3 regions of the Streptomyces sp. NPDC001717 genome follow, and region 2 is predicted to be linked to each of the others. Evidence: riboswitches for the same ligand, from Rfam matches in the RefSeq annotation. Region 2 holds a riboswitch; each other region holds the start of a gene.
The links. Region 2 has a riboswitch for cobalamin ahead of ACFYZL_RS37685 (acyl-CoA thioesterase). Riboswitches for the same ligand answer to the same signal wherever they lie in the genome.

Region 1: another riboswitch for cobalamin. It lies ahead of ACFYZL_RS20585 (energy-coupling factor ABC transporter permease); the one in region 2 lies ahead of ACFYZL_RS37685 (acyl-CoA thioesterase).
Region 3: another riboswitch for cobalamin. It lies ahead of ACFYZL_RS11280 (5-methyltetrahydropteroyltriglutamate--homocysteine S-methyltransferase); the one in region 2 lies ahead of ACFYZL_RS37685 (acyl-CoA thioesterase).

What each region holds. Positions count from the first base shown of each region.
Region 1 covers NZ_JBIAUK010000012.1:55,331-65,425, forward strand. The annotation lists gene gcvH (glycine cleavage system protein GcvH) at 1-307, shown strand, start outside; gene glyA (serine hydroxymethyltransferase) at 323-1,579, shown strand; gene ACFYZL_RS20565 (APC family permease) at 1,745-3,400, shown strand; gene ACFYZL_RS20570 (L-serine ammonia-lyase) at 3,539-4,921, shown strand; gene ACFYZL_RS20575 (hypothetical protein) at 5,029-5,532, shown strand; gene ACFYZL_RS20580 (flavodoxin family protein) at 5,535-6,284, opposite strand; cobalamin riboswitch at 6,304-6,499, shown strand; gene ACFYZL_RS20585 (energy-coupling factor ABC transporter permease) at 6,529-7,209, shown strand; gene ACFYZL_RS20590 (energy-coupling factor ABC transporter substrate-binding protein) at 7,206-7,706, shown strand; gene cbiQ (cobalt ECF transporter T component CbiQ) at 7,709-8,458, shown strand; gene ACFYZL_RS20600 (ATP-binding cassette domain-containing protein) at 8,455-9,276, shown strand; gene ACFYZL_RS20605 (PadR family transcriptional regulator) at 9,320-9,916, shown strand; gene ACFYZL_RS20610 (EF-hand domain-containing protein) at 9,963-10,095, opposite strand, start outside.
Region 2 covers NZ_JBIAUK010000044.1:35,409-45,503, forward strand. The annotation lists gene kdpB (potassium-transporting ATPase subunit KdpB) at 1-1,414, shown strand, start outside; gene ACFYZL_RS37655 (potassium-transporting ATPase subunit C) at 1,421-2,137, shown strand; gene ACFYZL_RS37660 (response regulator) at 2,242-2,928, shown strand; gene ACFYZL_RS37665 (DUF6243 family protein) at 3,289-3,504, shown strand; gene ACFYZL_RS37670 (SpoIIE family protein phosphatase) at 3,634-6,093, opposite strand; gene ACFYZL_RS37675 (alpha/beta hydrolase) at 6,374-7,126, shown strand; gene ACFYZL_RS37680 (SRPBCC family protein) at 7,414-7,908, shown strand; cobalamin riboswitch at 8,179-8,338, shown strand; gene ACFYZL_RS37685 (acyl-CoA thioesterase) at 8,485-8,913, shown strand; gene ACFYZL_RS37690 (hypothetical protein) at 8,927-9,049, opposite strand; gene ACFYZL_RS37695 (3-hydroxybutyryl-CoA dehydrogenase) at 9,089-9,961, opposite strand; gene aceB (malate synthase A) at 9,958-10,095, opposite strand, start outside.
Region 3 covers NZ_JBIAUK010000004.1:367,418-377,512, reverse strand. The annotation lists gene ACFYZL_RS11290 (RrF2 family transcriptional regulator) at 1-54, opposite strand, end outside; gene ACFYZL_RS11285 (acyl-CoA dehydrogenase) at 123-1,310, opposite strand; cobalamin riboswitch at 1,545-1,771, shown strand; partial or broken gene ACFYZL_RS11280 (5-methyltetrahydropteroyltriglutamate--homocysteine S-methyltransferase) at 1,954-2,619, shown strand; partial or broken gene ACFYZL_RS11275 (SDR family oxidoreductase) at 2,621-3,481, shown strand; gene ACFYZL_RS11270 (cryptochrome/photolyase family protein) at 3,608-4,981, shown strand; gene ACFYZL_RS11265 (sigma-70 family RNA polymerase sigma factor) at 5,091-5,750, shown strand; gene ACFYZL_RS11260 (MerR family transcriptional regulator) at 5,722-6,705, opposite strand; gene ACFYZL_RS11255 (transglycosylase family protein) at 7,222-7,584, shown strand; gene ACFYZL_RS11250 (CPBP family intramembrane glutamic endopeptidase) at 7,714-8,430, shown strand; gene ACFYZL_RS11245 (alpha/beta hydrolase) at 8,467-10,095, opposite strand, start outside.

The DNA of each region.
Region 1 (10,095 bases), on a different contig from region 2:
GGTCGGCATCACCGAGTTCGCGGCCAACGCGCTCGGTGACGTCGTCTACGCCCAGCTCCCCGCGGTCGGCGACACCGTCACCGAGGGCGAGACCTGTGGCGAGCTGGAGTCGACGAAGTCGGTCAGCGACCTGTACTCCCCCGTCTCCGGTGAGGTCGTCGAGGCCAACCAGGACGTCGTCGACGACCCGTCCCTGGTGAACTCCGCCCCCTTCGAGGGCGGCTGGCTGTTCAAGGTGCGCATCTCGGAGGAGCCCAAGGACGTGCTCTCCGCCGACGAGTACACCGCACTCACCGCCGGTAACTGACCCCAGGGGATCCTGATGTCCGTACTGAACACCCCTCTTCACGAACTCGACCCCGACGTCGCCGCAGCCGTCGACGCCGAGCTCGTGCGCCAGCAGTCCACCCTCGAAATGATCGCGTCGGAGAACTTCGCTCCGGTCGCCGTCATGGAGGCCCAGGGCTCCGTCCTGACCAACAAGTACGCCGAGGGCTACCCCGGCCGCCGTTACTACGGCGGCTGCGAGCACGTCGACGTCGTCGAGCAGATCGCCATCGACCGGATCAAGGCGCTGTTCGGCGCCGAGGCCGCGAACGTGCAGCCGCACTCCGGTGCGCAGGCGAACGCCGCCGCGATGTTCGCGCTGCTGAAGCCGGGCGACACGATCATGGGCCTGAACCTGGCCCACGGCGGTCACCTGACCCACGGCATGAAGATCAACTTCTCCGGCAAGCTCTACAACGTGGTCCCGTACCACGTCGGCGAGGACGGCCAGGTCGACATGGCCGAGGTCGAGCGCCTCGCCAAGGAGTCCAAGCCGCAGCTGATCGTCGCCGGCTGGTCCGCCTACCCGCGTCAGCTGGACTTCGCCGCCTTCCGCCGCATCGCGGACGAGGTCGGCGCGTACCTGATGGTCGACATGGCGCACTTCGCCGGTCTGGTCGCCGCGGGCCTGCACCCGAACCCGGTGCCGCACGCCCACGTCGTCACCACCACCACGCACAAGACCCTCGGCGGTCCGCGCGGCGGTGTCATCCTGTCGACGCAGGAGCTGGCCAAGAAGATCAACTCCGCGGTCTTCCCGGGTCAGCAGGGCGGTCCGCTGGAGCACGTGATCGCGGCCAAGGCCGTCTCCTTCAAGGTCGCGGCCTCGCCCGAGTTCAAGGAGCGCCAGGAGCGCACCCTGGAGGGCGCGAAGATCCTCGCCGCCCGTCTGGTCCAGGACGACGTCAAGGCCGTGGGCGTGGACGTCCTCACCGGCGGCACCGACGTGCACCTGGTCCTGGTCGACCTGCGCAACTCCGAGCTGGACGGCCAGCAGGCCGAGGACCGCCTCCACGAGGTCGGCATCACGGTCAACCGCAACGCCATCCCGAACGACCCGCGGCCGCCGATGGTCACCTCGGGTCTGCGGATCGGTACGCCGGCCCTGGCCACCCGCGGTTTCGACGCCGAGGCGTTCACCGAGGTCGCCGAGATCATCGCGCAGGCCCTGAAGCCGGAGTACGACGCGGCGGACCTCAAGGCGCGCGTCTCCGCGCTCGCCGCGAAGTTCCCGCTGTACCCGTCGCTCTAGGCAACGGCCTGAAGGGGCCCGGCCTTGGTTTCCACAGGGTCGGGCCCTTCTCATGACCAAAGCCCCAGGCGGATGCGGCCCATTGCCACTGAATCCACCAAAAAATGGCACATAGGGTCCGAATAAGAGCAGTACGACATCCCCTGGCAGGACGGAACGCACCTCATGGACATGAGCGCAGCCGACAAGAAGGGACTCGGCCTCTTCGCGCTGGTCATGATCGGCATAGGCTCGATCTTCGGATCGGGCTGGCTCTTCGGCGCCGGTACGGCCGCCCAGGTGGCCGGCCCCGCGGCGCTCGTGGCCTGGGTCATCGGCGCGGTCTTCATCGGCATGATCGCCATGTCCTACGCGGAGGTGGGCGCCGCCTACCCGATCCCCGGCGGCATGGCCCGCTACGGATCGATCTCGCACGGCCCGGTGCTCGGCTTCATCACGGGCTGGGCGGTGTGGATCGCGGTCGCCTCGCTGATCCCGATCGAGTCGATCGCGGCCACCCAGTACATGTCCTCCTGGAGCTTCGGCTGGGCCAAGGACCTGGTGGACACCGGGTCCCACCGGCTGACCGCCTTCGGCATGGCGGTGGCGCTGGTCCTGACCGTGCTGCTGTGGCTGTCCTGCTACTGGTCGGTCCAGCTGCTTGCGAAGATCAACTCGCTCCTCACCCTGGTCAAGTTCGCGATCCCGGTGCTCGCCGTCGTCGCGCTGATCGCCTCCGGCTTCCACACCTCCAACTTCACCGCCCACGGCGGCTTCGCCCCGAACGGCTGGACCGCCGTCCTGACCGCGGTCACCACCTGCGGCGTGGTCTTCGCCTTCAACGGCTTCCAGGCCGTCGTCAACCTCGGCGGCGCCGCCAAGAACCCCGGCCGCGCCATCCCGATCGCCCTGGTCGGCGCGCTCGCACTGGGCCTGGTCATCTACCTCGCCCTCCAGACGGCCTTCCTGGGCTCCGTCCCGCCGGAGCACCTGGCGCGGGCCGGTGGCTGGTCGGGCGTGAACTTCAACTCGCCGTTCGCCGAGCTCGCCAAGCTGCTGATGATCCACTGGGTGGTGGTGATGCTCCAGTTCGGCGCCTTCATCTCCCCCGCCGGCTCCAACATCGCCAACGTGGCCTCGGCCGCGTACATGGTCCGGAACCTCTCCGAGACCGGCTTCTTCCCCAAGCGGCTCGCCCGGACCCACCCCGTCTACGGGACCGCTCGCCCGGCGATGTGGATGAACCTCGGCTTCTCGGTCCTGCTGCTGGTCACCGTCGGCCACAGCTGGAAGACCCTGGCGCCGATCATCTCGGCCGCCATGGTGATCTCGTACCTGATCGGTCCGGTCGCGGTGGGCGTCTTCCGCCGTACGAAGCCCGCTCTGCCCCGCCCGTTCCGCCTCCCGGCGGCGACGGTCCTGTGCCCGCTGACCTTCGTCTTCGCGGCGTGCGCGCTGTACTGGTCGAAGTGGCCGAACACCGGCATCGTCACCGCCCTGACCCTGACGGCCGCCCCGATCGCGGCACTGGTGCTCTCCCGCAAGGGCGAGCGCGACCTGGCCCGTCAGTTCGCCCCCGCCTGGTGGATCGTCTTCTTCCTCGGCGCCCTGTCCCTGCTCTCCTGGCTCGGCTCGGCCGACTTCGGCGGCCGCGGCGCCATCCCGGGCGGCGTGGACATCGCCCTGGTGGCGGCCATGGCCCTCGGTACGTACTTCTGGGCCGTCCGGGCGGGCGTCCGGGCCCACCACGCGGGCCTGCCCGGCCCCGACCCGATCCTCGACGCCAACGTGGCCGCGCGCGGCGACGTACCGGCTCCGGAGCGTGAACCGGCACCCGCCTGACCCGTCCGCGTAACGCACACCACCTCGTCCGGCAGACGAGCTGTTCACGTCACCGCGATAAGCTCGCCTGCCGGACAAAATCCGCAATACACCTCTCCTGCCCCCTCCCACCCCACGAGCAGACAAGGGAGTCCGCCAGTGGCCATCTCCGTCTTCGACCTCTTCTCCATCGGCATCGGCCCCTCCTCCTCCCACACGGTCGGTCCGATGCGCGCGGCGCGCATGTTCGTGATGCGGCTGAAGAAGGACGGCGTACTCGCGCAGACGGCGTCCGTGCGGGCCGAGCTCTTCGGCTCCCTCGGCGCGACCGGCCACGGCCACGGCACCCCCAAGGCGGTGCTGCTGGGCCTGGAGGGCCACTCCCCGCGCACCGTGAACGTGGAGACGGCGGACGACGAGGTCGAGCGCATCCGCAAGACCGGCCGCCTGCGCCTCCTCGGCACGGAGATAGGCGAGGTCCACGAGATCGACTTCGACGAGCCGAACCAGCTGATCCTGCACCGCCGGCGCTCGCTGCCCTACCACGCGAACGGCATGACCCTCTTCGCGTACGACGCGGCCGGCACGCCGCTGCTGGAGAAGACGTACTACTCGGTCGGCGGTGGCTTCGTCGTGGACGAGGACGCGGTCGGCGAGGACCGGATCAAGCTCGACGACACCGTGCTGAAGCACCCCTTCCGCTCCGGCGACGAGATGCTGCGCCTGGCGAACGAGACCGGCCTGTCGATCTCCTCCCTCATGCTGGAGAACGAGAAGGCCTGGCGCACGGAGGAGGAGATCCGCGAGGGCCTCCTGGAGATCTGGCGCGTCATGCAGGCCTGCGTCGCACGCGGCATGTCCCGTGAGGGCATCCTGCCGGGCGGCCTGCGGGTCAAGCGCCGGGCCGCCTCCACGGCGCGCCAGCTGCGCACCGAGGGCGACCCGATGATGCACCGCAGCGAGTGGACCACGATCTACGCGATGGCGGTCAACGAGGAGAACGCGGCGGGCGGCCGGGTCGTCACCGCGCCCACCAACGGCGCGGCCGGGGTCCTGCCCGCGGTCCTGCACTACTACATGAACTTCGTGCCGGGCGCGGACGAGGACGGCGTGGTCCGCTTCCTCCTCGCGGCCGGTGCGATCGGCATGCTGTTCAAGGAGAACGCCTCCATCTCCGGCGCCGAGGTCGGCTGCCAGGGAGAGGTCGGCTCGGCCTGCTCGATGGCGGCGGGCGCCCTCGCCGAGGTGCTGGGCGGCACCCCGGAGCAGGTGGAGAACGCGGCCGAGATCGGCATGGAGCACAACCTGGGCCTGACCTGCGACCCGGTCGGCGGCCTGGTGCAGATCCCGTGCATCGAGCGCAACGGCATGGCGGCGGTCAAGGCCGTCACCGCGGCCAAGATGGCGATGCGCGGCGACGGCAGCCACAAGGTCTCCCTCGACAAGGTCATCAAGACCATGAAGGAGACCGGCGCGGACATGAAGATCAAGTACAAGGAAACGGCCCGCGGCGGCCTCGCGGTCAACGTCATCGAGTGCTGATCCGGTAGCTCCGGCACACGAGGACGCCGGGAGCGGAACCAGTGGTTCCGCTCCCGGCGTCCTTCGTTGTGTACCAGTCCCCGTCTCCCGTGAATCGAGGGGACGTCATGATCCACACCCATCTCCGCCGGATCGCGGCCCTGGCCTCCGGTGTCCTGCTCACCGTGGGGCTCTCGCTCGCCGCTCCGGCCGCCACGGCCACCACCGCCACCCGGGCGCAGTCCGGCAGCCCGCTCGTGGTCAACGCCCGCTGGGCCGGGCACCCCACCTATGACCGGATCGTCATCGACATCCGGGGGTACGTCCCCACCGCGACCGTCACCCCCGTCCCGCAACTGGTCCACGACGGATCCGGCGCGCCCGTGCCGCTGCCCGGGAGGTACTTCCTGGAGATCCGCCTCCATCCCGCCGCCGCCCACGACGACGCGGGCGGGAACGTCTACCTCGGGCCCCGGCTGCAGAGGATCGACCTGCCCAAGCTCAAGGGCATCGCGCTGACCGGGGACTTCGAGGGGTACGTGACCTTCGGCGCCGCCTTCGACACGCTGCCCTACTACCGCGCCTTCCCGCTGCACTCCCCGGAACGGTTCGTCGTGGACATCGCCCGCTGAACCTAGCGGTGCTCGGGGTTCGGGAAGTCGAAGCGGCAGCCGGCGTCCCACAGGGAGCGCTGGTTGCCGTGGGCCGGGATGCCGCCCGCGCCCTTGAGGAGGGCGGCCAGGTGCATCAGGTTCCACGACATGAAGGTGGTGTTGCGGTTGGTGAAGTCGTTCTCGGGGCCGCCCGAGCCCGGGTCGAGGTAGGACGGCCCGGGTCCGGCCTCGCCGATCCAGCCCGCGTCGGCCTGCGGCGGGATCGCGTAGCCGAGGTGCTGGAGGCTGTAGAGGACGTTCATGGCGCAGTGCTTGACGCCGTCCTCGTTGCCGGTGACGAGCGCGCCGCCGACCCGCCCGTAATAGGCGTACTGGCCGTGCTCGTTCAGGATCGAGGAGCAGGCGTAGAGCCGTTCGATGACCTGCTTCATCACGGAGCTGTTGTCGCCGAGCCAGATGGGGCCGCAGAGCACGAGGATGTCGGCGTCCATGACCTGGCTGTAGAGCACCGGCCACTGGTCGGTCTCCCAGCCGTGTTCGGTCATGTCCGGCCAGACGCCGGTCGCGATGTCGTGGTCGACGGCACGGATGACGGAAGTGCGGGCTCCGGCCGATTCCATGACGGCCCGGCTCTTGTCGATCAGGCCCTCGGTGTTGCTGACCTCGGGCGATCGCTTGAGCGTGCAGTTCACGAAGAGGGCGGAGAGGTTCGAGTAATCCGGTTCGGCAGTCACTCCCCCAGCCTGGCCGGGGTCGGGAGGTGGCGCCATCGGGCCGCACCCGGACGGGATAGGGTCAGTGGGCCTTGGTGTTCGGGAAACCGGTGGGAAACCGGTGCGGCCCTCGCCACTGTGATCGGGAAGTCCGGCTCCACTCCTACGGGAAGCCACTGGGACCGCGCGGGAGACCGTACGGCCCCGGGAAGGCGGGGCCCGGGCATCAGCACCCGTGAGCCAGGAGACCGGCCGGGGCGCGCTGTCCATCCACGAGGTGCTGGAGAGGTCTTCCCTACTCATGCATATAGCCGAGGGGTTCCTTCCCCCATGGCACGCGGTCGCCTGGGGCGTCGCGTCCGCCCCCTTTGTCGTACACGGGGTCCGCGCCCTCACCCGTGAGGTGAAGGCCAATCCGGAGAGCACGCTGCTGCTCGGGGCGTCCGGAGCGTTCACCTTCGTCCTGTCCGCGCTGAAGATTCCGTCGGTGACCGGCAGTTGCTCACACCCGACGGGCACCGGACTCGGGGCGATCCTGTTCCGGCCGCCGGTCATGGCGGTGCTGGGCACGATCACCCTGCTCTTCCAGGCGCTGCTGCTGGCGCACGGCGGGCTGACCACCCTCGGCGCCAACGTCTTCTCGATGGCCATCGCCGGGCCGTGGGCGGGCTACGGGATCTACCGGCTGCTGCGGGGCCTCGACGTGCCGCTGATGGTGACCGTGTTCTTCGGTGCCTTCGTCGCCGACCTGGTCACCTACTGCGTGACCTCGGTGCAGCTGGCGCTGGCCTTCCCGGACCCGGGCACGGGCTTCCTCGGCGCGCTCGGGAAGTTCGGCGGGATCTTCGCGGTGACGCAGATCCCGCTCGCGGTGAGCGAGGGGCTGCTGACCGTGCTGGTGATGCGGCTGCTGATGCGGTCGAGCCGGTCGGACCTGATCCGCCTCGGCGTCGCGAAGACGAAGGAGGCCGTGGCCCGGTGAGCAGGAACGCGAAGATCAACGCCCTGCTGTTGTTCCTGGTGGCGGCGCTCGCCGTGCTCCCGCTCGCGCTGGGTCTCGGCGAGGGCAAGGAGGAGCCGTTCACGGGCGCCGACGCGCAGGCCGAGGCGGCCATCACCGAGCTGAAGCCGGACTACGAGCCCTGGTTCTCGCCGCTGTACGAACCCCCGTCGGCGGAGATCGAATCGGCCCTGTTCGCCCTCCAGGCGGCGCTGGGCGCCGGCGTGCTGGCGTACTACTTCGGCCTCCGCAAGGGCCGCCGACAGGGCGCTGCCGCCGCTGCCGCGGGCCTGGCAGCCGAGGGAGCGGGCGCTCCGGCACCGGGCACCGCCGCGGAGGCCGAGGCCGTCGCGGGCCAGGCCGGCGACACCGCGGGTCCGGCCGGCGGCGCCGTCGGCGCCGCTCCCGCCCGAACCCCGGGCGCCGGGCCGGCCCCGGAGCCCGGCGCGGGGCCCGAGGGCGGCGGCGGGGGGCGCTGACGGTGTTGCCCATCGATGTCGCCGCGCACAGCAGTCGGTGGCGGTGGCGGCATCCTCTGGAGAAGGCGTTGCTCGGCATCGGGCTCACGGTGACCGCCGTGTGCCTGCCGGCCTGGCCCGGCGGGCCGATCGTCGGGGCCGCCACGCTGGCGGTGCTGCTCGGGCCCGCCGGGGTGGCCCGGCGGCAGCTGTGGCGGGCCTTCCGGATCCCGCTCGGCTTCTGCTTCACCGGGGCGCTGCCGCTGCTGGTCTCGGTCGGCGGGCCCGGCGGCTGGGTCGCGCCGGCCCCCGGCGGGCCCCAGCACGCCGCCGAGCTGCTGCTGCGCACCTCGGCGGCCTCGCTCGGCGTGCTGCTCTTCGCCTTCACCACCCCGGTGTCGGACGTGCTGCCCCGGCTGGTGCGGGCGGGCGTGCCGGCCCCGGTGGTCGACGTGGCCCTGGTCATGTACCGGATCACGTTCCTGCTGCTCGACTCCCTGGCCCGGATCCGCCAGGCCCAGGCGGCCCGCCTCGGGAACACCGGGCGGGCAGCGGCCTGGCGCTCGGTGGCCGGCCTGGCCGCGACCTCGTTCGTACGGGCCTTCGACCGCGCCGCGCGGCTCCAGTCGGGCCTGGCCGGGCGGGGCTACGACGGCTCGCTGCGGGTGCTCGTCCCCGAGGCGGCCCTGTCCTGGCGCTTCCTCGCGGCGTCCGCCGCACTGCTCTCGGCCCTGGTGGCCGTGACCCTCGTACTGAAGGAGCTGTACCTGTGAGGCCGTTGGTGGAGCTGGTGGGCGCGGGGTACGCCTACGAGGACGGGCCCGCCGTGCTGTCCGGCGTGGACTTCGGGATCGCCGAGGGCCGGGCGCTGGTGCTGCTGGGCCGCAACGGCTCCGGCAAGACCACGCTGATGCGACTGCTGAGCGGGGGCCTGCGGCCCGGCTCGGGCTCGCTGCACCTCGACGGCGCGGAGGTGACGTACGACCGCAAGGGCCTGACCCGGCTGCGGACGGCGGTGCAGCTGGTCGTACAGGATCCGGACGACCAGCTGTTCGCGGCCTCGGTGGAGCAGGACGTCTCCTTCGGCCCGATGAACCTGGGCCTGCCCGCGGCGGAGGTCCGCGAGCGCGTCGATTCGGCCTTGGCGGCCCTGGACATCACGGCGTTGCGGGACCGGCCGACCCACCTCCTCTCGTACGGGCAGCGCAAGCGCGCGGCGATCGCGGGCGCGGTGGCGATGGCTCCGCGCGTCCTGATCCTGGACGAGCCGACGGCCGGACTCGACCCGGACGGGCAGGAGCGGCTCCTCGACGTCCTGGCGGGCCTGCGGGCGGCCGGGACGACGGTGGTGATGGCCACGCACGACGTGGACCTGGCGGTCCGCTGGGCCGACGACGCGGCGGTGCTGACCCCGTCGGGCATCCGCACGGGCCCGGCCGGGCCCCTCCTGTCGGATCCGTCCCTGCTGTCCGAGGCGGGCCTGCGCCAGGCCTGGTCCCCGGCCGTGACGGCCGTCCTGCGCGCCCACGGCCTCCTGGACGCCCGCACCCCCGGCCCCCGCATTCCGGAGGCGCTGGCCCCCTGGCAGTAGCCGACCGGGGGGTCGACGGACCCCGCGTATCTAGGATGGCGGCATGTCCCTCCCGCACGCCATCCTCACCGCCCTGCTCGAAAAGCCCTCGTCCGGGCTGGAGCTGACCCGGCGGTTCGACAAGTCGATCGGGTACTTCTGGTCGGCGACCCACCAGCAGATCTACCGGGAACTGGGCCGGCTGGAGGAGGCGGGGCTGATCCGGGAGCTGCCCAGCGAGGTGCCGCTGCGGGGGCAGAAGAAGGAGTACGAGGTGCTGCCGGCGGGCGGCGCGGAGCTCGCGCGGTGGGTCGGCGAGAGCCAGGACCCCAAGCCGATGCGGGATCCGCTGCTGCTGCGGATCCGTGCGGCGGGCGTCGTGGGGCCGCACGGGCTCGGACCGGAACTGCGGCGCCATCTGGACCTGCACCAGCGGCAGTTGGCGCAGTACGAGGCCATCGAGGAGAAGGACTTCCCGCCCGGGCGGGACGCCGTGGAGGACCGGCTGCGCCGGCTCGTGCTGCACGGCGGGATCGCCCTGGAGACCTTCTGGCTGCACTGGCTGGAGGAGGCGCTGGCCGAGGTCGAGGACATGACCGGGGACGGCGGGAGCGGGGACGGTGGCGCCGGGGACGGCGGGACCGGGGGGCCCGCGGCATGACCGCGCCCCCGCCCCGACGGGCGGGGAGGGGGCGTGCGGTGGGGTGTTACTTGTTCAGGGAGGCCCAGAACTCGTCGAAGCTCAGCTTCTTGTCGCCGTTCAGGTCCTTGGAGGCGACAACGGCGTCGGCGACCGCCGCGGTGACGAACGCGTCACCCATCGCCTTCATGGCAGCGCTG
Region 2 (10,095 bases):
GATCGCGCTGAACATCCTCCTCGCGTCCCTCACGATCGTCTTCCTGCTGGCCGTGGTCACGCTCCAGCCGTTCGCGATCCACGCCGGTGCCGAGCAGTCGATGATCGTGCTCACGGCCCTGCTGGTCTGCCTGATCCCGACCACCATCGGCGCCCTGCTGTCGGCGATCGGCATCGCGGGCATGGACCGGCTCGTCCAGCGCAACGTCCTGGCCATGTCCGGCCGTGCGGTGGAAGCCGCCGGTGACGTGTCGACGCTGCTGCTCGACAAGACCGGCACCATCACCCTCGGCAACCGCCAGGCCGCCGAGTTCGTACCCGTCAAGGGCACGACCGAGGCCGAACTGGCCGACGCCGCCCAGCTCTCGTCCCTCTCCGACGAGACCCCCGAGGGCCGTTCCATCGTCGTCCTGGCGAAGGAGAAGTACGGGCTGCGCGAACGCCACCAGGGCGAGCTCGCGTACGCAGAGTGGATCGCCTTCACCGCCCAGACCCGCATGTCGGGCGTGGACGTCGACGGCCGCAAGGTCCGCAAGGGCGCGACCGGTTCGGTCATCGCCTGGGTGAACGAGCGCGGTGGCGAGGTCGCGGACGACGCGCAGGCGCTCACCGACACGATCTCGCAGGCCGGCGGCACCCCGCTGCTCGTGGCCGTCGAGGACGCGGACGGTGCCCGCGTGCTCGGCGTCATCCATCTCAAGGACGTCGTCAAGGACGGCATGCGCGAGCGGTTCGACGAGCTGCGCCGCATGGGCATCAAGACCGTCATGATCACGGGTGACAACCCGTTGACCGCGAAGGCCATCGCCGAGGAGGCGGGTGTCGACGACTTCCTCGCGGAGGCCACCCCCGAGGACAAGATGGCGTTGATCAAGCGGGAGCAGGCGGGCGGCAAGCTCGTGGCGATGACGGGTGACGGTACGAACGACGCCCCCGCGCTCGCGCAGGCCGACGTCGGCGTGGCGATGAACACGGGTACGTCGGCCGCGAAGGAGGCCGGCAACATGGTCGACCTCGACTCCAACCCCACCAAGCTCATCGAGATCGTCGAGATCGGCAAGCAGCTCCTCATCACCCGGGGCGCGCTGACGACGTTCTCCATCGCCAACGACGTCGCGAAGTACTTCGCGATCATCCCGGCCATGTTCGCCGTGGTCTACCCGGGCCTGGACAAGCTCAACATCATGGGCCTGCACTCCCCCGAGTCGGCGATCCTGTCCGCCGTCATCTTCAACGCGCTGATCATCATCGCGCTCGTCCCGCTCGCCCTCAAGGGCGTCCAGTACAAGCCGACCAGTGCCGACAAGATGCTCCGCCGCAACATCGGGATCTACGGACTCGGCGGCCTGATCGCCCCGTTCATCGGCATCAAGCTCATCGACATGCTCATCACCCTCATCCCCGGAATCGGCTGAGACGACATGAACAACTCTGTAGGCAACACCGCACGGTTGATCGGGGCCGGCCTGCGAGCCCTGCTCGTCCTGACCGTGATCTGCGGGGTCATCTACCCGCTCGCCGTCACCGGGATCGCCCAGGCCCTGTTCAACGACATGGCCAACGGTTCCGAGATCAAGGACAAGAGCGGGCAGGTCGTCGGCTCCTCCCTCATCGGGCAGAGGTACGACCTCCCGAAGCAGAACCCCGACGACCCGGAAGAGGCGGCCAAGCCGGACCTCAAGTGGTTCCAGCCCCGCCCCTCCAACGGCCTGGGCACCAACAGCGTCAACACCCAGTACTCCCTGATCCTCTCCGGCGCCACCAACCGCTCCGCCGACAACGGCGCCGTGGGCGGCCGGTGCACCGAGGACGCCGAAGAAGGCACCCTCTGCGCCCAGGTCATCGCCGCCAAGGAGGCCGTCATCGCCGACAACTCCACGCCCGGCCACCCGGTCAAGCCCGAGGACGTTCCGGCCGACGCCGTCACCTCCTCCGGCTCCGGCCTCGACCCGAACATCTCCCCCGCCTACGCGAAGCTCCAGATCAACCGGATCGCCGAGCGGAACGGGCTCGACGTCGAGCAGGTCGACAAGCTCGTCGCAGACCACACCACCGGCCGGACCCTCGGCTTCATGGGCGAACCCCGCGTCAACGTCCTCCGACTCAACATCGCCCTCAAGGCACTGACCAAGAGCTGATGTCGCACGTCGCACGGATCGGGAGCCGGCAGGTCGCGGAACGCTCGCGCCCTGCCGGCTCCTTACCGTCCTGCTGTTCCCAACGAAGGAAGGGCTGCACGCCGATGACCCGGGTGCTGGTGGTGGAGGACGACCCTCAGCTCGTCCGCGCACTGAAGATCAATCTGCAGGCGCGCAAGTTCGAGGTCGAAGAGGCTCCGGACGGCGGCTCGGCCCTGCGGCTCGCGGCCGCGCGCGAGCCGGACGTCATAGTGCTCGACCTCGGGCTGCCCGACATGGACGGCGTCGAGGTGATCAGAGGCGTTCGCGGCTGGAGCCGCGTGCCCATCCTGGTCCTGTCCGCCCGCCACACCTCGGAGGACAAGATCCGCGCCCTGGACGCGGGCGCCGACGACTACGTGACGAAACCCTTCAGCATGGACGAGCTCCTGGCGCGGCTGCGCGCGGCCGCCCGCAGGCACGAGCCTCCCGCCTCCCGGGCGGACCAGGTGGCCGTGGTCACGACCGACGGGTTCACCGTCGATCTGGTCGCGAAAAAGGCGTACCGGGGCGAACGCACGGTACGGCTGACCCCGACCGAGTGGCACCTGCTGGAAATCCTCATCACCCACCCCGGTCGGCTGATCACCCAGAGCCGACTGCTGCTGGAGGTCTGGGGTCCGAGCTACGGGGGGAACACCAACTACCTACGCGTCTACATGGCCCAGCTCCGGCGCAAACTGGAAGCGGACCCCTCGCACCCCCGGTACCTGATCACCGAGCCGGGCATGGGATACCGCTTCGAACCCTGATCACCCGGGTCGCGGCGCGCCGTGAAGCCCGGCGTGCGACCACGCGCGGCCGTCAACCGGTACAGGGCGGGCCGTACCAGCCACGTCTTGAGCCTCGTTGACTCTCTGTGATCGGCCCCGATCGGCCGGTCGGCCCGTGGCGGACTCGTGAGCCCGCCTGCCTTCCCGGGGCAGTGCCCGGGCGGCGAAAAGCGTGGCGCGCGCAGCCGAGGAAACCGGGTAACGTCTTTGTCATGTTCTTCCAGACACCGATTCACGAGTGAGAGCGTGACGGGCCCCCGCTGACGTCCCTCCACGTCGCCGCGCCCGTCCCCCACCGTTGAATCCGTAGATCACTGCACATCACCACCGGGAGAACCCGTGACCGACAGCAAGAACATCAACAACCCCGTGGGCCAGGGCGGCGGACAGCGCAAGAGGCAGTCCCGCGCCGAACGGCAGAACAACGGACCGCACCGCAATCTCGACCGCCAGGGCGCCGCCGACAGGAAGGCGGAACTGGTGCGCAAGATGCGCGAGAAGGCGGCCGCGGCCGAGGCCGCCGAACAGGCGGACAACGGCGCCGCACAAAGCTGACGCACCGCCGCCGCGGAGCGGCACCGCACGGGGCAGGGCCCGGACCACGACGCAGGGTCCGGGCCCTGCCTCCGTATCGGGGCTCCCCCGCCGCACCGGGCGACGCGGCGCATCGCGGTGCCCCGTGCGTCAGGCGCTCGCTCGGTGCCAGGGGATCTCGGCCCACACCTGCTTGCCTCCGCTGAGGGGAACCGATCCCCAGGCCATCGTCATCGCCTCGACGATGAGCAGCCCTCGACCGCCGGTCTCCTCCCAGCTCACCGACATCGGTTTGACGGGGCTGCGCGGCGACGCGTCGTTCACGGCGATCCGCAGCCGGTCCGCCGACAGGGTCAGATCCATCCCCACCGCGCCCTGCGTGTGCGCGATCGCGTTGGTGACCAGCTCGGACACGACCAGCAGGGCTGCGTCGAGTTCCTCCGCCACTCCCCAGGACCGCAGGGTGCGCGCGGTGAAGCGGCGCGCGTGCATGACCGCGTCGGGCAGCCGCCACACCGTCCAGTGGCTCCGCATCGGCCGGTCCCGTGCGCCGTCGTAGCGCAGCAACAGCAACGCGACGTCGTCATGGCGACGGCCCACGGTGACGACCAGTTCGTCGGCGACCGCTCCCACATCGACCGGGTTGGCCGCGGCGAGCACCTCGCGCACCCGCCGCATGCCCTTGTCCAGAGGCAGCCTGGCGGACTCGACCAGTCCGTCCGTCAGCAGCATGAGCAGCGTTCCGGGGATCAGCCCGGCCTCGGTCATGGGGAATTCGGCTTCCGCGAGCACCCCCAGCGGAGGCCCGCCCTCGACCTCCAACTCCTCGGTGACGCCGTCGGGATGGCGCAGTACCGGCGGCAGATGGCCCGCACGCACGACCTTGGCGATGCCCTCCTCCATGTCCAGGTCCACGTACCCACAGGTGGCGAACAGGTCGGTCTCCATGCCTACGAGCAGCCGGTTGGCCCGCGCGACCACCACATCGGCCGGGTGGCCCTCCACCGCGTAGGCCCTGACCGCCGTACGCATCTGGCCCATGATGGTGGCCGCCGCCGCGCTGTGCCCCTGTACGTCCCCGATGACGAAGGCCACATGACCGTCACGGAGCGGAATGACGTCGTACCAGTCGCCGCCCACCTCGAGTCCCGCCGTCGCGGGGAGATAGCGGGCGACCGCGATCCCGCCCGGCAATTCCGGGAGCTTACGGGGCAGCAGACTGCGCTGGAGCATGCTGGCGAGTTCGTGGCCCGCGTCCAGAGCGCGGGCGCGCACCAACGCCTGCCCCGCCAACCCCCCTGTCGCGGTCAGCAGCGAACGCTCCTCCGGTCCGAAGCGGTGCTCCGCGTCCCATCCCACCAGGCAGGCGCCCGTCATCCTGCCCTCGGCGGGCAGCGGCAGCACCGCGAGACCCCCGGGGCCCACACCCAGCAAACCGGGCTCGAGAGCCGCGCCGGGCGGCCACAGGCTCATGTGCCCCTCACGCAGCGCGCTCTGCAGAGTGGGCAGGTCACCGAGCGGTACGTCGGGCCACACGGACCGCCATTCCGCGCGCCACGCCTCGGGCCAGGCATCGGGTTCCGGCGGGTCGAGGGCGGTGACGATGAGCCGTTCCGGCTCCAGTACGCCGACCGCGACCCGGGAGGCGCCGAGCGGCTCGCGCAGCGCGGCGACCACCAGTCGGCTGACCTCCCGGACGGACGCCGCTCCCGCCAGCGCGGCCGACAGCCGCTGCACGAGGGACACCTCGTCGGCGCTGGGCCTCAGATAGGCGGCATCGGCCACCACACCCAGGACGCGCTGCGGCGTGCCACCGGAGTCCACCTCCACGCGGCAACGCAGGCCCAGCCAGCGCAGCTCTCCGTTCGGGCGGCGGATACGGAACGCCAGCTGCTGCCCCTCGGCGGCCAGCCGGTCCGGCTCCACGATCGCCATCAACGCGGGCATGTCGTCGGGGACGGCACAGGCGAGCAGGGTCTCCACCTGCCCGTCGAACCGCTCGGGAGGCAGACCGAGCAGTTCCAGGACGTTCGCGTGGGCCTCCATGCGGCCGGTGCTCAGTTCCAGGATGAAGGCGCCGCCTTGTTCCGGCACCAGGGACTGTCCCAGATGCACCTGCGGGGCCGCACGTCCGGCGGAGCGAGCGGCGACCGATTGGAGTCCGGCGGCGACCTGATCGGCGTAGAGCTCGAGAAGGCTGCGGTCGTCGGCGCTGAAGCCGCCTCCGACCACCCCCGCCACGATCAGACACCCGAGATCCTGGTCGCCGTGTCCCAGTGGCAGCGCGCCCAGCGAGGTCCTGGCCGGCGAGTTGGGGCCACCGTCCCGGACCCGGGTGGGGACGTGGTGGGGATCCTCCTCGATGAACGTGGCGAGTTCCTTGGGAGCCAGCCACAGCGGGCGGCCGGAGCGGAAGGCCGTGGCGGCGGGCGAATGGCCGTCCACGGCGAGCACCGCGGGCAGCCCGTAGAGGACACCGAGGTTGCCGGTCAGCTCGGCCAGATGCAGTTCCCTGCCCTGGTCGGCGACCACGTAGACAGCGGCAAGCTCGGCGCCGCAGAACGCAAAGCCATCACTGGTCACTGCCCGTGTCGCCTCCTCCCGAGGCATCGCGCCGGCCGCCCCTCCCTCCATGCTGTCGCTCCCGGGACCATCCGGGCGAGTCGGAACGCGCGCCCGGAGGGCCGGTGCCGCCCCGCGCTGCGCGGACCCTCCGCAAACCCGTTGGCGGAACACTGCGGCCCCTGCTACTTTGCCGGAGGCCGTGCGAGAGAACGAGGAGGTGGTACCCGTGAACGCAGTATCGACATGGGTGCTCTCCTCCGGGGTCACGGTCGGGCGATAGGTCGTCCGGGAGCGCCGCTCAGCAGCACTCCCGAAAGGCACGACCGTGCATTTCACTTCCGAGCAACGCCTCGACGACGGCGTCCTCGAACGCGAATTCACCCTCGGCGAGATCCCCGGCATCCTGTGGACGCCCGCGCCCGCGTCCGCAGCCTCACCCGCGTCCGCGCCGACGCCGCTGATCCTGCAGAGTCCGCCTCCCCTCGGGTTGCGCAGGACGTACCCGCGGCTGGCGGCCCGGGCCCGGCACTCCGCGGCGAACGGCTTCGCCACGGCGACCATCGAGCTCCCCGGAAGCGGCGACCGGCCCCGTTGGCCCGCCGCCGAGCAGGCCCGCGCCGACCTGCGCCGGGCGATGGACGCCGGCGAGCCCGTGACCGACGAGATCATCGACGCGCTCGTCCTCCCGCTGGTCGACAAGGCGGTCCCGGAATGGCAAGCCGCCCTGGACGCCCTCCTCGCGCTGCCCGAGATCGGCGGCCCGGTCGGCTACTCGGGGGGAGTGATCTCCATCGGCACCCGGCTGGCGGTGGTCGAGCCGCGCATCTCGGCCGCCGTTCTGTTCGCGGGCAGTTTCGTCCCTCGCGCCATGTACGACGAGGCCCGCCAGGTCACCATTCCGCTGCATGTCCTGCTGCAGTGGGACGACGAAGGGAACGACCGGCAGGCGGCCCTGGACCTGTTCGACGCCTTCGGCTCCACGGAGAAGACCCTGCTCGCCAACATGGGCGGGCACACCGGCGTTCCCGAGCACGCGGGGGAGGCCGCGGCCCGGTTCTTCACCCGGCACCTGACGTGAGACCCGGCGGTCGGGCAGGCCTCGGACGGCAGGTGCTGTCGGCCCGAGCGGGCACCCCCACGCCCCGTGCCGGTTCCGTGCCGACCGCTGTCGCCGAGATCTCGGGAAGGGGCAGGTCGTAGCCCTGATCGGATGAGTGGTCGTATCACTCGTCCGGAGTCCTCGGGCTGCGCAGACGCCGGGCTCGGCATGACGCTGGAAGCCAAGCCCCCGGGGCGGCCGGAGGGGCGCCCGGTGCTCCGGGGCCTCCCGGCGAGCCGGGCCACCCTTCCTCCAGGAGCGTGATCATGGCCCGGAACCGTCGTCTGATCCTCAGCTCGCCGTCCGAAGTGTGGGACCTGCTGTCCGACGGCCACCGCTACGGGGAGTGGGTGACGGGAACCCAGCAGGTCCTCGCCGTGGACCCGCATTGGCCGGACGTCGGCGCACGGCTGAAGGTCCGCGTCGGCGTCGGGCCCCTCACCCTCGACGACACCTGCGTCGTCCGCATCTGCGAACCACTGCACCGCCTGCAACTGGAAGCGAAGGCCGGATCCTTCGGTGCGGCGCGCATCGCGATGCAGCTGATCCCCTGGGGCGAGCACACCCTCTTCACCCTCGATTGGCACCCCCTCCGGGGCCCCGGCACGCGGATGCACGGCCTCCCCGTCGACTACGTCGTCGCGGTCCGCAACGGCATGATGCTCACGAAGCTGGCTCGGATCGCGGTGCGCGAGCACGCCGAGCTGGGCCCCGGCAGCGCGACGTCCGGCGCGGCCGGAACCTCCGCGCCCCGCACGTGACGGAGCCGGCGCCTCCCGACGGGGACGTGAGACGTAGGGCACTAGGGCCTGTCGTCAAACTCCCGTCGTCGCCCGGAGGGCGGCCCCGCGGCGTCTGGTGCGTGCTCTCGGTGCGCCGGGCGGAAGCCCGCGTACTGGACGTACTCGGGCTTCCGCCCGGTGCGGCGAGAGCGCGTGCCAGGCGTCGCGGGGCAGACGGGAGTTTGACGACAGGCCCTAGGGTGGGCCACGCAGCTGGTTCGCCCCCGTCCGCCAGGCGGGACGCGTCGCAAGAGGGAACCCGGTGGGAATCCGGGACTGCCCCGCAGCGGTGAGCGGGAACGACCGCCGTCATACGCACTGGGACCGGAACCGGTCCTGGGAAGCGACGGCCAGTAGACGCCCCGTACGCGTCGTGCGTACGGGAACGTGCCCGCGAGTCCGAAGACCTGCCGCTGCCCGTGCGCGACGAGCGCGTACGGAGACCCGAGGGCCTCGTGGGCGGGCCGGCGGCAGCGGGCACCCCACCGGTCCCGCCGCTCCTTCGCGCCCCGGGTACGCCACCGGGTCGAGCCACGACTCGCGAAGGAGAGTTCCGTGACCACGGACATCACTTCAGGCACCCGCGCCCACAAGGCGCCGGCCGACTCCCGTGTGACCCTCGCCCACATCATGAGCGAGCACGACACCAACCTGTACGGCACCATCCACGGCGGGGTCGTCATGAAGCTCATGGACGACGCGGCCGCGGCGTCGGCGGGCCGCCATGCCGACGGACCGGCCGTGACGGTCTCCGTGGACCGCATGACGTTCATCGCCCCCGCCCGCGCCGGGGACCTCCTCACCGTCCACGCCGTGCTCGAACGCGCCGGTCGGACCTCGATGACGGTGGCCGTTCGCGTCACCGCCGAACGCTGGAACGCCACCACCACCCCCGCCACCGAGGTGGCCAACGCACTCCTGACCTTCGTCGCGATCGACTCCGAGGGCAGGCCGCGCGCGGTTCCCGGTCTCCTGGAGGCGTAGGCGGGTTCCGCTGTCAGGCCCCGGCCCGCTCCTCGCCCACGCGTTCGGGCGAGTGGTCGAAGCGGTCCGGGGCCCGGGAGCGGGCCTTGCGGGCGGCGCGGCGGACACCACCCCGCCGCGCTCCCTTCCACCACACGCCGCCGGGACCCTCGGCCCGGCCGCGGCACCGGGCCCCTCAGCAGTCCCGGTCGTACGTGTGGAACCCTCGGCCCGTCTTGCGGCCCAGCAGCCCGGCCTGCACCATCCGCATCAGCAGCGGCGGCGGCGCGTGGAGGGGTTCCTTGAATTCGTCGTACAGCGACTCCGCGATGGCGGCGATGGTGTCGAGGCCGATGAGGTCGGCGAGTTTGAGCGGCCCCATGGGGTGGGCGCAGCCGAGTTCCATGCCCGCGTCGACGTCCGCCGGGGTGGCGAAGCCGGATTCGGCCATCCGGATCGCCGACAGCAGGTAGGGGATGAGTAGGGCGTTGACGACGAAGCCGGCCCGGTCCTGGGAGCGGATCGCCGTCTTGCCCAGGGTCTCCCGAGCGAAGGCCTCCACCGTCTGCGCGGTCTCGTGGGAGGTGTGCAGCGAGGAGACGACCTCGACCAGCGGGAGGACGGGCACCGGGTTGAAGAAGTGCAGGCCCACGACCCGGTCCGCACGCCCGGTGGCCATGCCCAGCCGCATGACGGGCAGGGACGAGGTGTTCGTCGCGAGGATCGCCGCGCGGTCTTCGACGATCTTGTCCAGCGCGGCGAAGGTCTCGATCTTGACGTCCGCGTCCTCGGTCACCGCTTCGACGACGAGCTGCCGGTCGGCGAGGTCGTCGAGGCTGCCGGTGAAGACGAGGCGGGCGAGGGCGTCCTCGGCCGAGATCCGGTCGAGCTTGCCCCGCCGGACGGCGCGTTCGAGGGAGACGGCGACCCGCTCGCGCGCCGCACGGGCGGCCGCGCCGTCCGCCTCGCAGACGACCGTGTCGAGTCCGGCGCGGGCGCAGACCTCGGCGATGCCGGCGCCCATCTGACCGCCTCCCACGACGCCGACCCGGCGGATGGAGGCGCTCATGACCGCACCTCCCCGCGGCGGACCAGGTGACGGCTGTAGGCGTCGAGGGTGAAGAAGGCCGGCAGGTCGCGTTCCAGGGCGACCCGCTCCAGTACGGCCCTGGCCTCCGGTATAAGGGCGAAGGGCCGCTCCGC
Region 3 (10,095 bases), on a different contig from region 2:
CGCGAGCTGCAGTGCGGCACGTACCGCGTAGTCCGCCCTGGCTGAGATCCGCATGTGCTCATTATCCCGTACGGATCGGGCCCCGTCCGCCGAGGCCGGGCCCGCCCGTGCTGCGCTCCGCGTCAGCGGAAGACGGCCGCCGGCACGCGGTGCGGGGCGTTGAGGTAGTGCTCGCCGATGGAGCGCAGGCGGTGCGCGACGGGTTGGTGGGCCGTCAGCACGCGCGCGTTGCGCCAGAAACGGTCCAGGCCGGGGGCGTCGGCGAGTTCCAGCACCCGCGCGGTGATGTGCAGGGCGGCCTTGGAGGACACGGTCTCGGCCGTGGCGACCAGTGCGGCGACGTCCGCCGGCTCCTCCGCGTCGAGGTGCGCCCCCGTGTCGAGGGCCCGCGCCATCGCCACCGTCGCGCGGTCGACCATGGCGGTGGCCGCCTGGGCGGCGGAGGCGAGTTCTCCGTACGTCAGCAACAGGTCCGGTTCCTCGCCGGGCGGTCGGTGGGCGCGACCGCGCCTGCTGAGGTCTCGGGCTTCGGTGAGGGCGCCCTCGGCGATCCCGAGGCCGACGTGACACAGGGCGAGTCGGAGCGCCGGCTCGGCGAGTGCGGTGAAGGGCGCGGTCGACTCCTCGTCGTGGGGCCTGCGCCCGAGCACCTGCTCGGGCGTGACGGCGACCCCTTCGAGGACGAGGTCGCCCGCGCCGGCGACGCGCTGGCCGAGGCGGTCGTGGGCGGGTTCCACGGTCACGCCCTGCGCGCCGGGCGGGATCCGTACGACCAGGACGTCACCGGTGCCGGTACAGACGGCGTCCAGCACGATCCGGTCGGCGACGGCCGCCGCCGTGTGCACGGACCGGCGGCCGTTCAGGACGTAGCCCGAGCCGCGGGGCCGCAGCGCGAGGTCCGGTCCGGCGGAGTCGTCGTCGGGCGTCGGATTGCGCACCGAGCCGGTCCACAACCACTGCCCGCGCACCGACGCCGCCTCCACGTCGGCGGCCTGGAGGAGGCCGGAGTAGAAGCGCGCGCTCCAGGCGTGCGCGTAGTGGCGGGCGAGCACCTCGCCGACCGATCCGTCCGCCGCGGAGATCTCCCGTATGACGGCGCACGCGGTGTGCCAGTCCGTCCCGCGGTCCGGCCCGGGCGGGGTGAGGGCCGCCGGCAGGCCGGCCTCGCGCAGCCGCGCCGTCTCGTCGACCGGCGGCCTGCCCGCCCGGTCGCGGGCGACGGCGTCCGCGGCGAGGTCGTCCGCCACGTCGCGAGCGGTGCGCAGGAGGACGTGGCGCTGCTCTTCGGCGGACCGGACGGCGGTGGTCATGTGGGCTACTCCGGAGCGTCGTCGGGCGGTCTCGGCCGGGCACCGGATGCCGTCCAGCCGAATCCCACATTCCCTATCGGATTGATAGGAATACTCTCCGAAGGCGTCCGGCTCGGCAAGACCATGGCCGAATGGTGGACACGTCCGTCTTGGAACGAGAGACGGTCGGGGGCCGTGTCGCAGCTCACGGTCCGACATGCGCCAACCCGTCCCCACTTCCGGTGCAGTCGACCTAAGGTGGGCCACGCAGCTGGTTCGCCCCCGTCCGCCAGGCGGGACGCGTCGCAAGAGGGAACCCGGTGGGAATCCGGGACTGCCCCGCAGCGGTGAGCGGGAACGACCGCCGTCATACGCACTGGGACCGGAGCCGGTCCTGGGAAGCGACGGCCAGTAGGTGCCCGCCGGGAGACCGGCAGGCGTGCCCGCGAGTCCGAAGACCTGCCCGTTGCCCGTGCGCGATCGACCGCGCACGGCCTCCCGGTGACCTCGTGGGCGGGTCGGCGTGCACCTCGGACGGGACCTCCCCGTCGCGTACCCGGAAACAGCCGGACGTGCGCGACCACGAAGGTCCGCCCGTTCCGGCACCCCTTCGCGCCCTCGGCCCCACCGGGTCCATGGAGACACGCTCGCGAAGGAGAGTTCCGTGACCACCAAGTCCGCAGCCGCGGCAGTACGGGCCACCGTCCACGGCTACCCCCGGCAAGGGCCGGACCGCCGGCTGAAGAGGGCCGTCGAGGGCTACTGGAAGGGCCGCACGAGCGCCGAATCCCTCCGGGAGACCGCCCGCGACCTGCGCCGGGCCAACTGGGCGCAGCTGACCGGGGCGGGCATCACCGAGGTCCCGACCGGCGACTTCTCGTACTACGACCACGTCCTGGACACCAGTGTCATGGTCGGCGCGATCCCCGCCCGCCACCGCGCCGCCGTCGAAGCCGACGCCCTCGACGGGTACTTCGCCATGGCGCGCGGCACGCAGGACGTGGCGCCGCTCGAGATGACCAAGTGGTTCGACACGAACTACCACTACCTGGTGCCAGAACTCGGCCCCGACACCGTGTTCAGCGCCGACCCCGCCAAGCAGGTGGGCGAGTTGAAGGAGGCGCTCGCCCTCGGCCACACCGCCCGCCCGGTCCTGGTCGGCCCCGTGACGTACCTGCTCCTCGCCAAGCCCGCACCCGGCGTCGACGCCGGCTTCCTGCCGCTGACCCTGCTCGACCGGCTGCTGCCCGTCTACGCCGAGGTCCTCGCCGAACTGCGCGCCGCGGGCGCCGAATGGGTCCAGCTCGACGAACCGGCCCTGGTCCAGGACCATCCTCACCTACCACGACATGATGGTCCGGTACGCGTCCGTCGCCGGGCTCCCGAAGCGGCTGATCGTGCCCGTCCCCATGCTCACCCCGGGCCTGTCCAGCCACTGGATCGGCCTGGTCACCCCCGTGCCCGCCGCCCTCGCCCGGCCGCTCGCCGAGTCCCTGCGGTACGAGGTGGTGTGCGCGGAGCACGACATCGCCGCGTACGTGCCCGACCGGCCCGACACCCCGGCCTCCTTCGACCACGCCCTCGCGCTCGCGCTCCAACGCGTCCAGGAGGCCCGGGTCACCACCCGCTGGTCCTCCGCCCTGCTGCCCGGAGCCCCCAGCGACCCCCTGCCCACCGACCCGGACTGGGCGGGCGGCAGCCTCTACACCGACGAACGCGAGCGCACCGTCGACGCCGACCCGCACGCCCTGTGGCAGGTCATCGAGGGGATCGGCGGCGAGAACGGCTGGTACTCCTTCCCGCTGGCCTGGGCCGTACGGGGCTGGTTCGACCGGCTCGCCGGCGGTGCGGGGCTGCGCCGCGGGCGGCGCGACGCCCAGCGGCTCCGCGTCGGCGACGCCCTCGACTTCTGGCGGGTCGAGGAGATCGAGCGGGGCATGCTGCTGCGGCTGCGCGCCGAGATGAGGCTCCCGGGGCTCGCGTGGCTGGAGATGCGCGCCGAACGGGACGACACGGGCCGCACCCGCTACCGCCAGCGCGCGCTCTTCCACCCGCGCGGACTCGCGGGCCAGGTGTACTGGTGGAGCGTGGCACCGTTCCACGCCGTGGTCTTCGGCGGCATGGCCAGGAACATCGCGCGCACGGCGGAGCGGGCCGTCGCCGACCGGACGGAGCAGGGCGTGCCGGGCTGAGGTGCCCGCATCCAGGGCGCCCCCGCACACGGAAGGGGAGTGGAGCACACCAGCACCAGCACAGCAGCCCGCCGGGCGAGCCCCCCCCAACGGCCCGCCCGGCGGCCGATCCCCGGGAGTGGCGCCATGACCGTCTCCGTCGTCCTGTTCACCTCCGACCTCCGCGTGCACGACCACCCGCCGCTGCGCGCCGCCGTGGACGCGGCGAGCGAGACCGTGCCGCTGTTCGTCCGCGACCCGGCCGTGGACCGGGCCGGCTTCGCGGCGCCCAACCGGCTCGCCTTCCTCGCCGACTGCCTGACCGACCTCGACGCCGGACTGCGCGAGCGCGGCGGCCGGCTCTTCGTGCGCGGCGGCGACACCGTCGCCGAAGTGTGCGCGGTCGTACGGCAGTCCGAGGCCGACGAGGTCCACATGGCCGCCGATCACTCGGCGTTCGCCCGGGCCCGGGAGGCGCGCCTGCGCCACGCCCTCGAGTCCGAGGGACGCCGCCTCTACGTGCACGACGCCGTCACGACCGTGGTGCCGCCGGGCGACGTCACGCCGCAGGGCTCCGACCACTTCGCCGTCTTCACCCCGTACTTCAGGCGCTGGTCCGCCGAACCGCTCAGGACCCCGCTCGCGGCGCCCAGGACCGTACGGGTTCCCCACGGGCTGCGCTCCGAGCGGCTGCCGACGAGCGCCTCCGTGGCGGACGTCTCCGAAGGACTGGCCACCGGCGGGGAGACCGAGGGCCGCCGCAGGCTCGGGGCCTGGATGTCGCGGCACGCCGACGCCTACGAGGAGCGCCACGACGACCTCGCGGGCGACGCGACCTCGCGCCTCTCCCCGTACCTCCACTTCGGCGCGGTGTCGCCGACCGAGGCCGTGCACCGGGCGCGGTCGCGCGGCGGCGCGGGTGCCGAGGCCTTCGTACGGCAGCTGTGCTGGCGGGACTTCCACCGCCAGGTGCTCGCGGCCCGCCCGGCGACGGCGGTCGAGGACTACCGGACCCGGCACGACCACTGGCGGCGGGGCGCGGACGCCGAGGAGGACTTGAAGGCCTGGCGCGACGGTCGGACCGGGTACCCCGTGGTGGACGCCGCTCTGCGCCAACTCGCCCACGAGGGCTGGATGCACAACCGGGGACGGCTGCTCGCGGCCTCCTTCCTCAGCAAGACGCTCTACGTCGACTGGCGGGAGGGCGCCCGGCACTTCCTCGACCTCCTCGTGGACGGAGACGTCGCGAACAACCAGCTCAACTGGCAGTGGGTGGCCGGAACGGGGACGGACACCCGCCCCCACCGGGTCCTCAACCCCGTTCTCCAGGGCAAGCGTTACGACCCGTACGGCGCCTACGTGCGCCGCTGGGTCCCGGAGCTCGCGGAGCTTCCCGGTGCCGCGATCCACGAACCCTGGAAGCTGAAGGGCCTGGACCGGGCCGCGTACGACTACCCCGACCCGATCGTGGACCTCGCCGACGGCCTCGCCCGCTTCCGGCGCGCCCGCGGCAGGGACTGAGCGGGGGACGTCGAATACGACGCACGATCGATGCGTGTTGAGCGGCCTCCTCCGATGGCCGGAGGCTGGTGACGCGGGGACCACCCGGCACCGGCAGGAGGACGCGCACATGACCACGCCAGACCCCGAATCGCCGAACGCGGTGTACGAGGCGACGTCCGCGACGGTGACCGACGCGGTGCCCGAGGCGGTTTCGGACGAGGAGATCGGCCGGGGGCTCGTTGCGGGTGACGAACGCTGCCTGGTCCTCGCCCACCGTCGCTGGGGGCGGCTCGTGCACACGCTCGCGGCCCGGGCCCTGGGCGACCCGCGGGAGGCCGAGGACGTCACCCAGCAGGTCTTCCTCGCGGCCTGGCGGGGCCGCGCCGGATACCGTCCCGAGCGCGGGCCCGTACCGGCCTGGCTGGTCGGCATCACCCGGCGCAAGACCGCCGACGCCCTCACCGACCGGACGCGCCGGCTCGACCTCGTCGCCGCCGCGGGCGCGGCGCTGCCGCCGCCCGACGGCACGGGGGAGGGCACCGAGCACGTCCTCGACCGGGTCGTGGTCACCCGGGAACTCGCCCGCCTGCCGCGCGTCCAGCGCGACGTGCTGACCCTCGCCTACTTCGGGGACCTGACACAGGCGCAGATCGCCCACCGCACGGGACTGCCCCTGGGCACGGTCAAGAGCCATGCCCGCCGGGGCCTCATCCGGATGCGCCACAGTCTCGTGGCCGGGGCCGTACCGACCACCCTGATCAGCGGGGCACAGGCCTCGCACTGCTGAGGCCACGGCCGGCCGTCGGCTCCGCGTACCCGCGCGCGAGGACGTCGAGCGCCTCGCGCAGGCTCCCGGGGCGCAGCATGCCCGCCTCCACGGCGCGGCCCGCCCAGCCCGGCCCGGCGAGCAGCACCCGGGGGTGCGTCCGCGCCCCCTTGACCCCGAAGGAGCGCCCGGCGACATGGCGGGCGAGGGAGTGGTTCGCGGTGGACCGCGCCTGGGACCAGAGGACGACGGCGGCGGGGCCCAGCCGCCGCACGGCGGCGTCGAGCGCCTCGGCGGGCACGGCCGCGCCCAACATCCGGGTGGGCAGACCGCGTTCGGCGAGCCCCGAGGCCAACGCCTCCAGGGGAAGGGTGTGTTGCTCGGCCGGTAGGCACGAGAGGAGCACCGGGGGAGCGTCGGGCACGGACCCGTGTCCGGCGGGCGTGATCTGCCGGAGCGCCGTCGACACGTGCCAGGACAGCAGGTGTTCCACCTCGACGTACTGGTCCCCGGAGGACTCCCACTTGCGGCCCACCGCGTGCAGGGTCGGGACCATCACGTCCTCCCAGGCCGTGACGAGGCCGTGGCTCGCCACGGCGTCACGGAGCAGGGAGTCGAGGGTGGGGCCGTCGAGCCGGACGGCGGCGCGGGCGAGCCCCCGGCGCACGTCACCGGTCGGCAGCCCGCCGTCCGGTTCCCGCTGCGGGGGGCGGGCGGCGGCCGGTACGGGGATCGGGCGCCCGCGGCCGGCCCGGGCGACCCGCGCCGCTTCGGCGGGGGGCACGCCGGAGGCGGTGAGTCGGCACATCTCGTCCAGCACGGCCACGTCCCCGGCCGTCCAACGCCGGTGCCGACCGTCCTCCCGGGCCGCGGGACCGATGCCGTACCGCTGGTCCCACGAGCGCAGCGTGGTCGGTGACACCCCGAGGTGCCGGGCCACCGCCCCGGTGGTGAGGCCGTGTGCCGTATCGGACATGGGACCAGCTTACGACGCACGAACGATGCGGGCACGCCGGAGGAAGGCGAGCGGCTCCGGCCGGAGGCACGACGGGCCCTGGGGGCTCCCCGGGGCCCCTTCGGGCGACGGACCGGGCGGATCGACCAACTCGACTGTCCTGACGCATGATTGACGTACCGTCAATTCGGCCAGGCGTGCGCGGGCGGAGGCTCTCGCCGGCGCGGTCGGGGGCGCGCCCCGGCCCGGTCGGCAACGCGTCGCGCATGCGGGATTCGGGGCGCGCGGCCGCCCCGCGGGCGGTCGTTCGGCGTCCGACCGGCGCGACATCCCGGCCGTACCGCGCCGGTGGCCGGGTACGGACGGCTCCAGAGGGGCTTTGGAGCGTCCGTTCGGGTGGCGTCATCCGTTCGCCGACGGCAAGTGCCGCTGGAAGCGCGTCGGTCCGTGCTGTGCTGTGGCCTCGGTCCGAACGGGGGCCGAACGCGGGCCCGCCCGCTGTCGTGGCAGGCCCGCCCCAACAGCGAAGGAGGACTGATGTCGCGCCACGGGAAGGACTGGAGAAGTCGGAGCGTGATCGGCCAACTGCTGGCCTCTGTCGTGTTGTTGACCGTGACCTTGTTGGATGCCTCCGGTGCCCACGCCGCAGCCGTCCACTCCAAACCCGACACCGACTGGGACGCCATCGCCCGCTGTGAATCGAGCGGGAACTGGCGGGCGAACACCGGCAACGGCCACTACGGCGGACTGCAGTTCACCCAGTCGAGCTGGAACGCGGCAGGAGGCCGCAAGTACGCACCCCGCGCCGACCTCGCCACGAAGGCCGAGCAGATCGCGACCGCGAGGAGACTCGCCAAGATCCAGGGCATGGGTGCCTGGACCTGCGCACGACGCCGCTGACGGAGACCGCTCCGACAGGGCTCCCGGGCCGTCCTGTCGGAGCGGTTCCGGCCGGACGCGCCCACGGTGGGCCGCGGTTGCCCTCCGCGTCCGACCCTCCGCCCGTCATCGACCGAAGGACAAGACCGGATGCCGCAGAGCCGGTTCCCGAGACGGATCGGCACCTGGCCGGCCGTCGGGCTCACGGTGGCCGTTCTCGTCGCCGCCAACCTCCTCCTGCACCGCTGGAGCGGCCCGGTCGGCCTGGTGGCGGCCGTGGTGGTCAGCGCCCTGCTGCTCGGGGTGCTCCGCTGGGCCGGCGGTACCCGCGCGGACGCGGGCCTGGCCCCCGGCACACTGGCCCGCGGGGCCCGTTGGGGGCTGGCCCTGGCAGCTCTCGTCGCCGTCGTCTACCTGGCCGGGGCCCTGCTGCCGCCCACCAGGGTGCTGTTCGAGGACCGGCGGTACGAAGGGATGAGCGCGGGCGGGCTGCTGCTGCGCGTGCTCGTCACGGTCCCCGTCGGCACGGTCCTGGTGGAGGAGGTGGCCTTCCGCGGCGTGCTCTACGGCCTGGTGGACCGGGCCCGCGGCGCGGTCTGGGCGACCGCCGTGTCGAGCCTGCTGTTCGGCCTCTGGCACGTCCTGCCGTCCCTGCACCTGGCGACGGCGAAACCGGCCCTGACCCCGGTCTTCGGCGACTCTGCGGCCGGGGCCGGCCTGGCGGTCGCGGGGGCCGTGCTGTTCACGGCGGCGGCCGGGGTCCTCTTCTGCGAACTCCGCCGGCGCAGCGACAGCCTGCTGGCTCCCATGGGGCTGCACTGGGCGGTCAACGCGTTCGGCTACGTCGCCGGGTACCTGCTGCGCTGACCACCCGGCGGCGAAGCGCCGGAGGGGCGGTCCGGGTCAGCCCTGCGGCTGGATGATCTCCCTCAGCCGGTCCAGGTCCTGCGCCGTGAACCCGCTGGGCCGCATGACCGCGTTCCAGCCGTCGACGTACGCGGCCTTGTAGGTGTGGCCGTGGCCGTCCGGTACGCCGGTGGAGAACGGCAGGTCGGCGGTGACCTGCCAGAAGGTCACGAAGGGCATCCAGACCATGGAGCCGAGCACGTCCGTGCCGGGCTTCTCGTGGATCCAGTCGGGTTCGGAAAGGGCCAGGCTCGGGCTCCACCAGACGATCGGGTCGGACGGGTGCATCAGGTACAGCACGCGCGTGCCGTCCCACGGCCGGTCCGCCGGCGGGATCCCGGTGGTGGGGTCGTCGGTGAACCGTACGGTCCGCCCGTCCTTGTAGACCGGCTCGATCTCGGGACTCCCCGCCTCGCGGTCGTCGCTGAACTCGCGGAACAGGGTGTTGAAGTTGGGCGGACCGGCGAACAGGGTGCCGGCGGTGCGGTTGCGCAGGTCGGCCTCCCCGCTGAAGGCGGTCTCGCCGCCGAACGACCCCAGGCTCTCACCGGCCACGAACAGCCGTGGCCGCCGGTCGTGGGGCAGCTTGGACCAGACGTCGTACACCGCGTCGAAGAGGTCCCGGCCCGCCGCGCGCGCCTTGGACTGGTCGACGAGGTAGGACAGCCATGACGGCAGGTACGAGTACTGCATCGCCACCGTGGCGGAGTCGCCGTCGCCGAGGTACTCGAACGAGTCCACGGCGGCGGGATCGACCCAACCGCTCCCGGTGGTCGTCATCACGAGCAGGTTCTCGCGCGCGAAGCCGCCCGCCCGTTCGAGGTCCGCGACGGCCCGCTCCGCCCGGGCCTCGGTGCTGTCGGCGGTCTCCAGCCCGGCGTAGGCCCGGACGGGCTCCTGAGCCGGGCGGTGCGTGAACGCGCCGATCTGCGCGGCCGTCGGTCCGCTGCCGGTGAAGGCCCGGCCCTGCCGGCCCAGCGAGTCCCACGGAATCAGGGAGCCGGGCCCGCCCGAGCGCAGGACGGTCGTCGGCTGGTGCACTCCCTCCGGCGTCTCCGTGTCGCGCACGGAGAACGCCTCGTTGGCCGCGTTCACGAAGCCGCCGAGCAGCACCCCGCTGACCACGGACCACGCCAGACCCACCACCACGACCCAGCCGACCACCCGCGCCGCCCGCGGGCCGATCCAGCGCCCGAGCAGCCCGGCGGCCCAGTGGTACAGGCGCCGCAACCCCCGCCCGGCCACCAGCAGCAGCCAGAGGACGAGAGCGGCGATGAACGGGCAGGCGACGGCGGTGAGGACGTTGTAGTCGGTGACCCCCATCAGCCCGCGGATCTGGTGCTGCCAGTACTGCCCGAACCCGAAGGAGAGGCCGAACAGAACGATCGCGCTGATCAGCAGCACGCGCCACGACCCGCGCGAGGCGGGCCGCGGGTCCCGGTCGGCGAAAGCGCGCCACACATAGGCCGCGAGCACACCGAGCCCGGCCCCGATGGCGGCGCTGATTCCGCAGATCAGCCCTTGGAGCACCCCGCCGCGGGGCAGCAGCGACGGGGTGAAGGACAGACACGCCAGCACGAGCGCGCCCCAGCAACCGGGCAGCGAAAGCCGGGGCGACCACCCGCG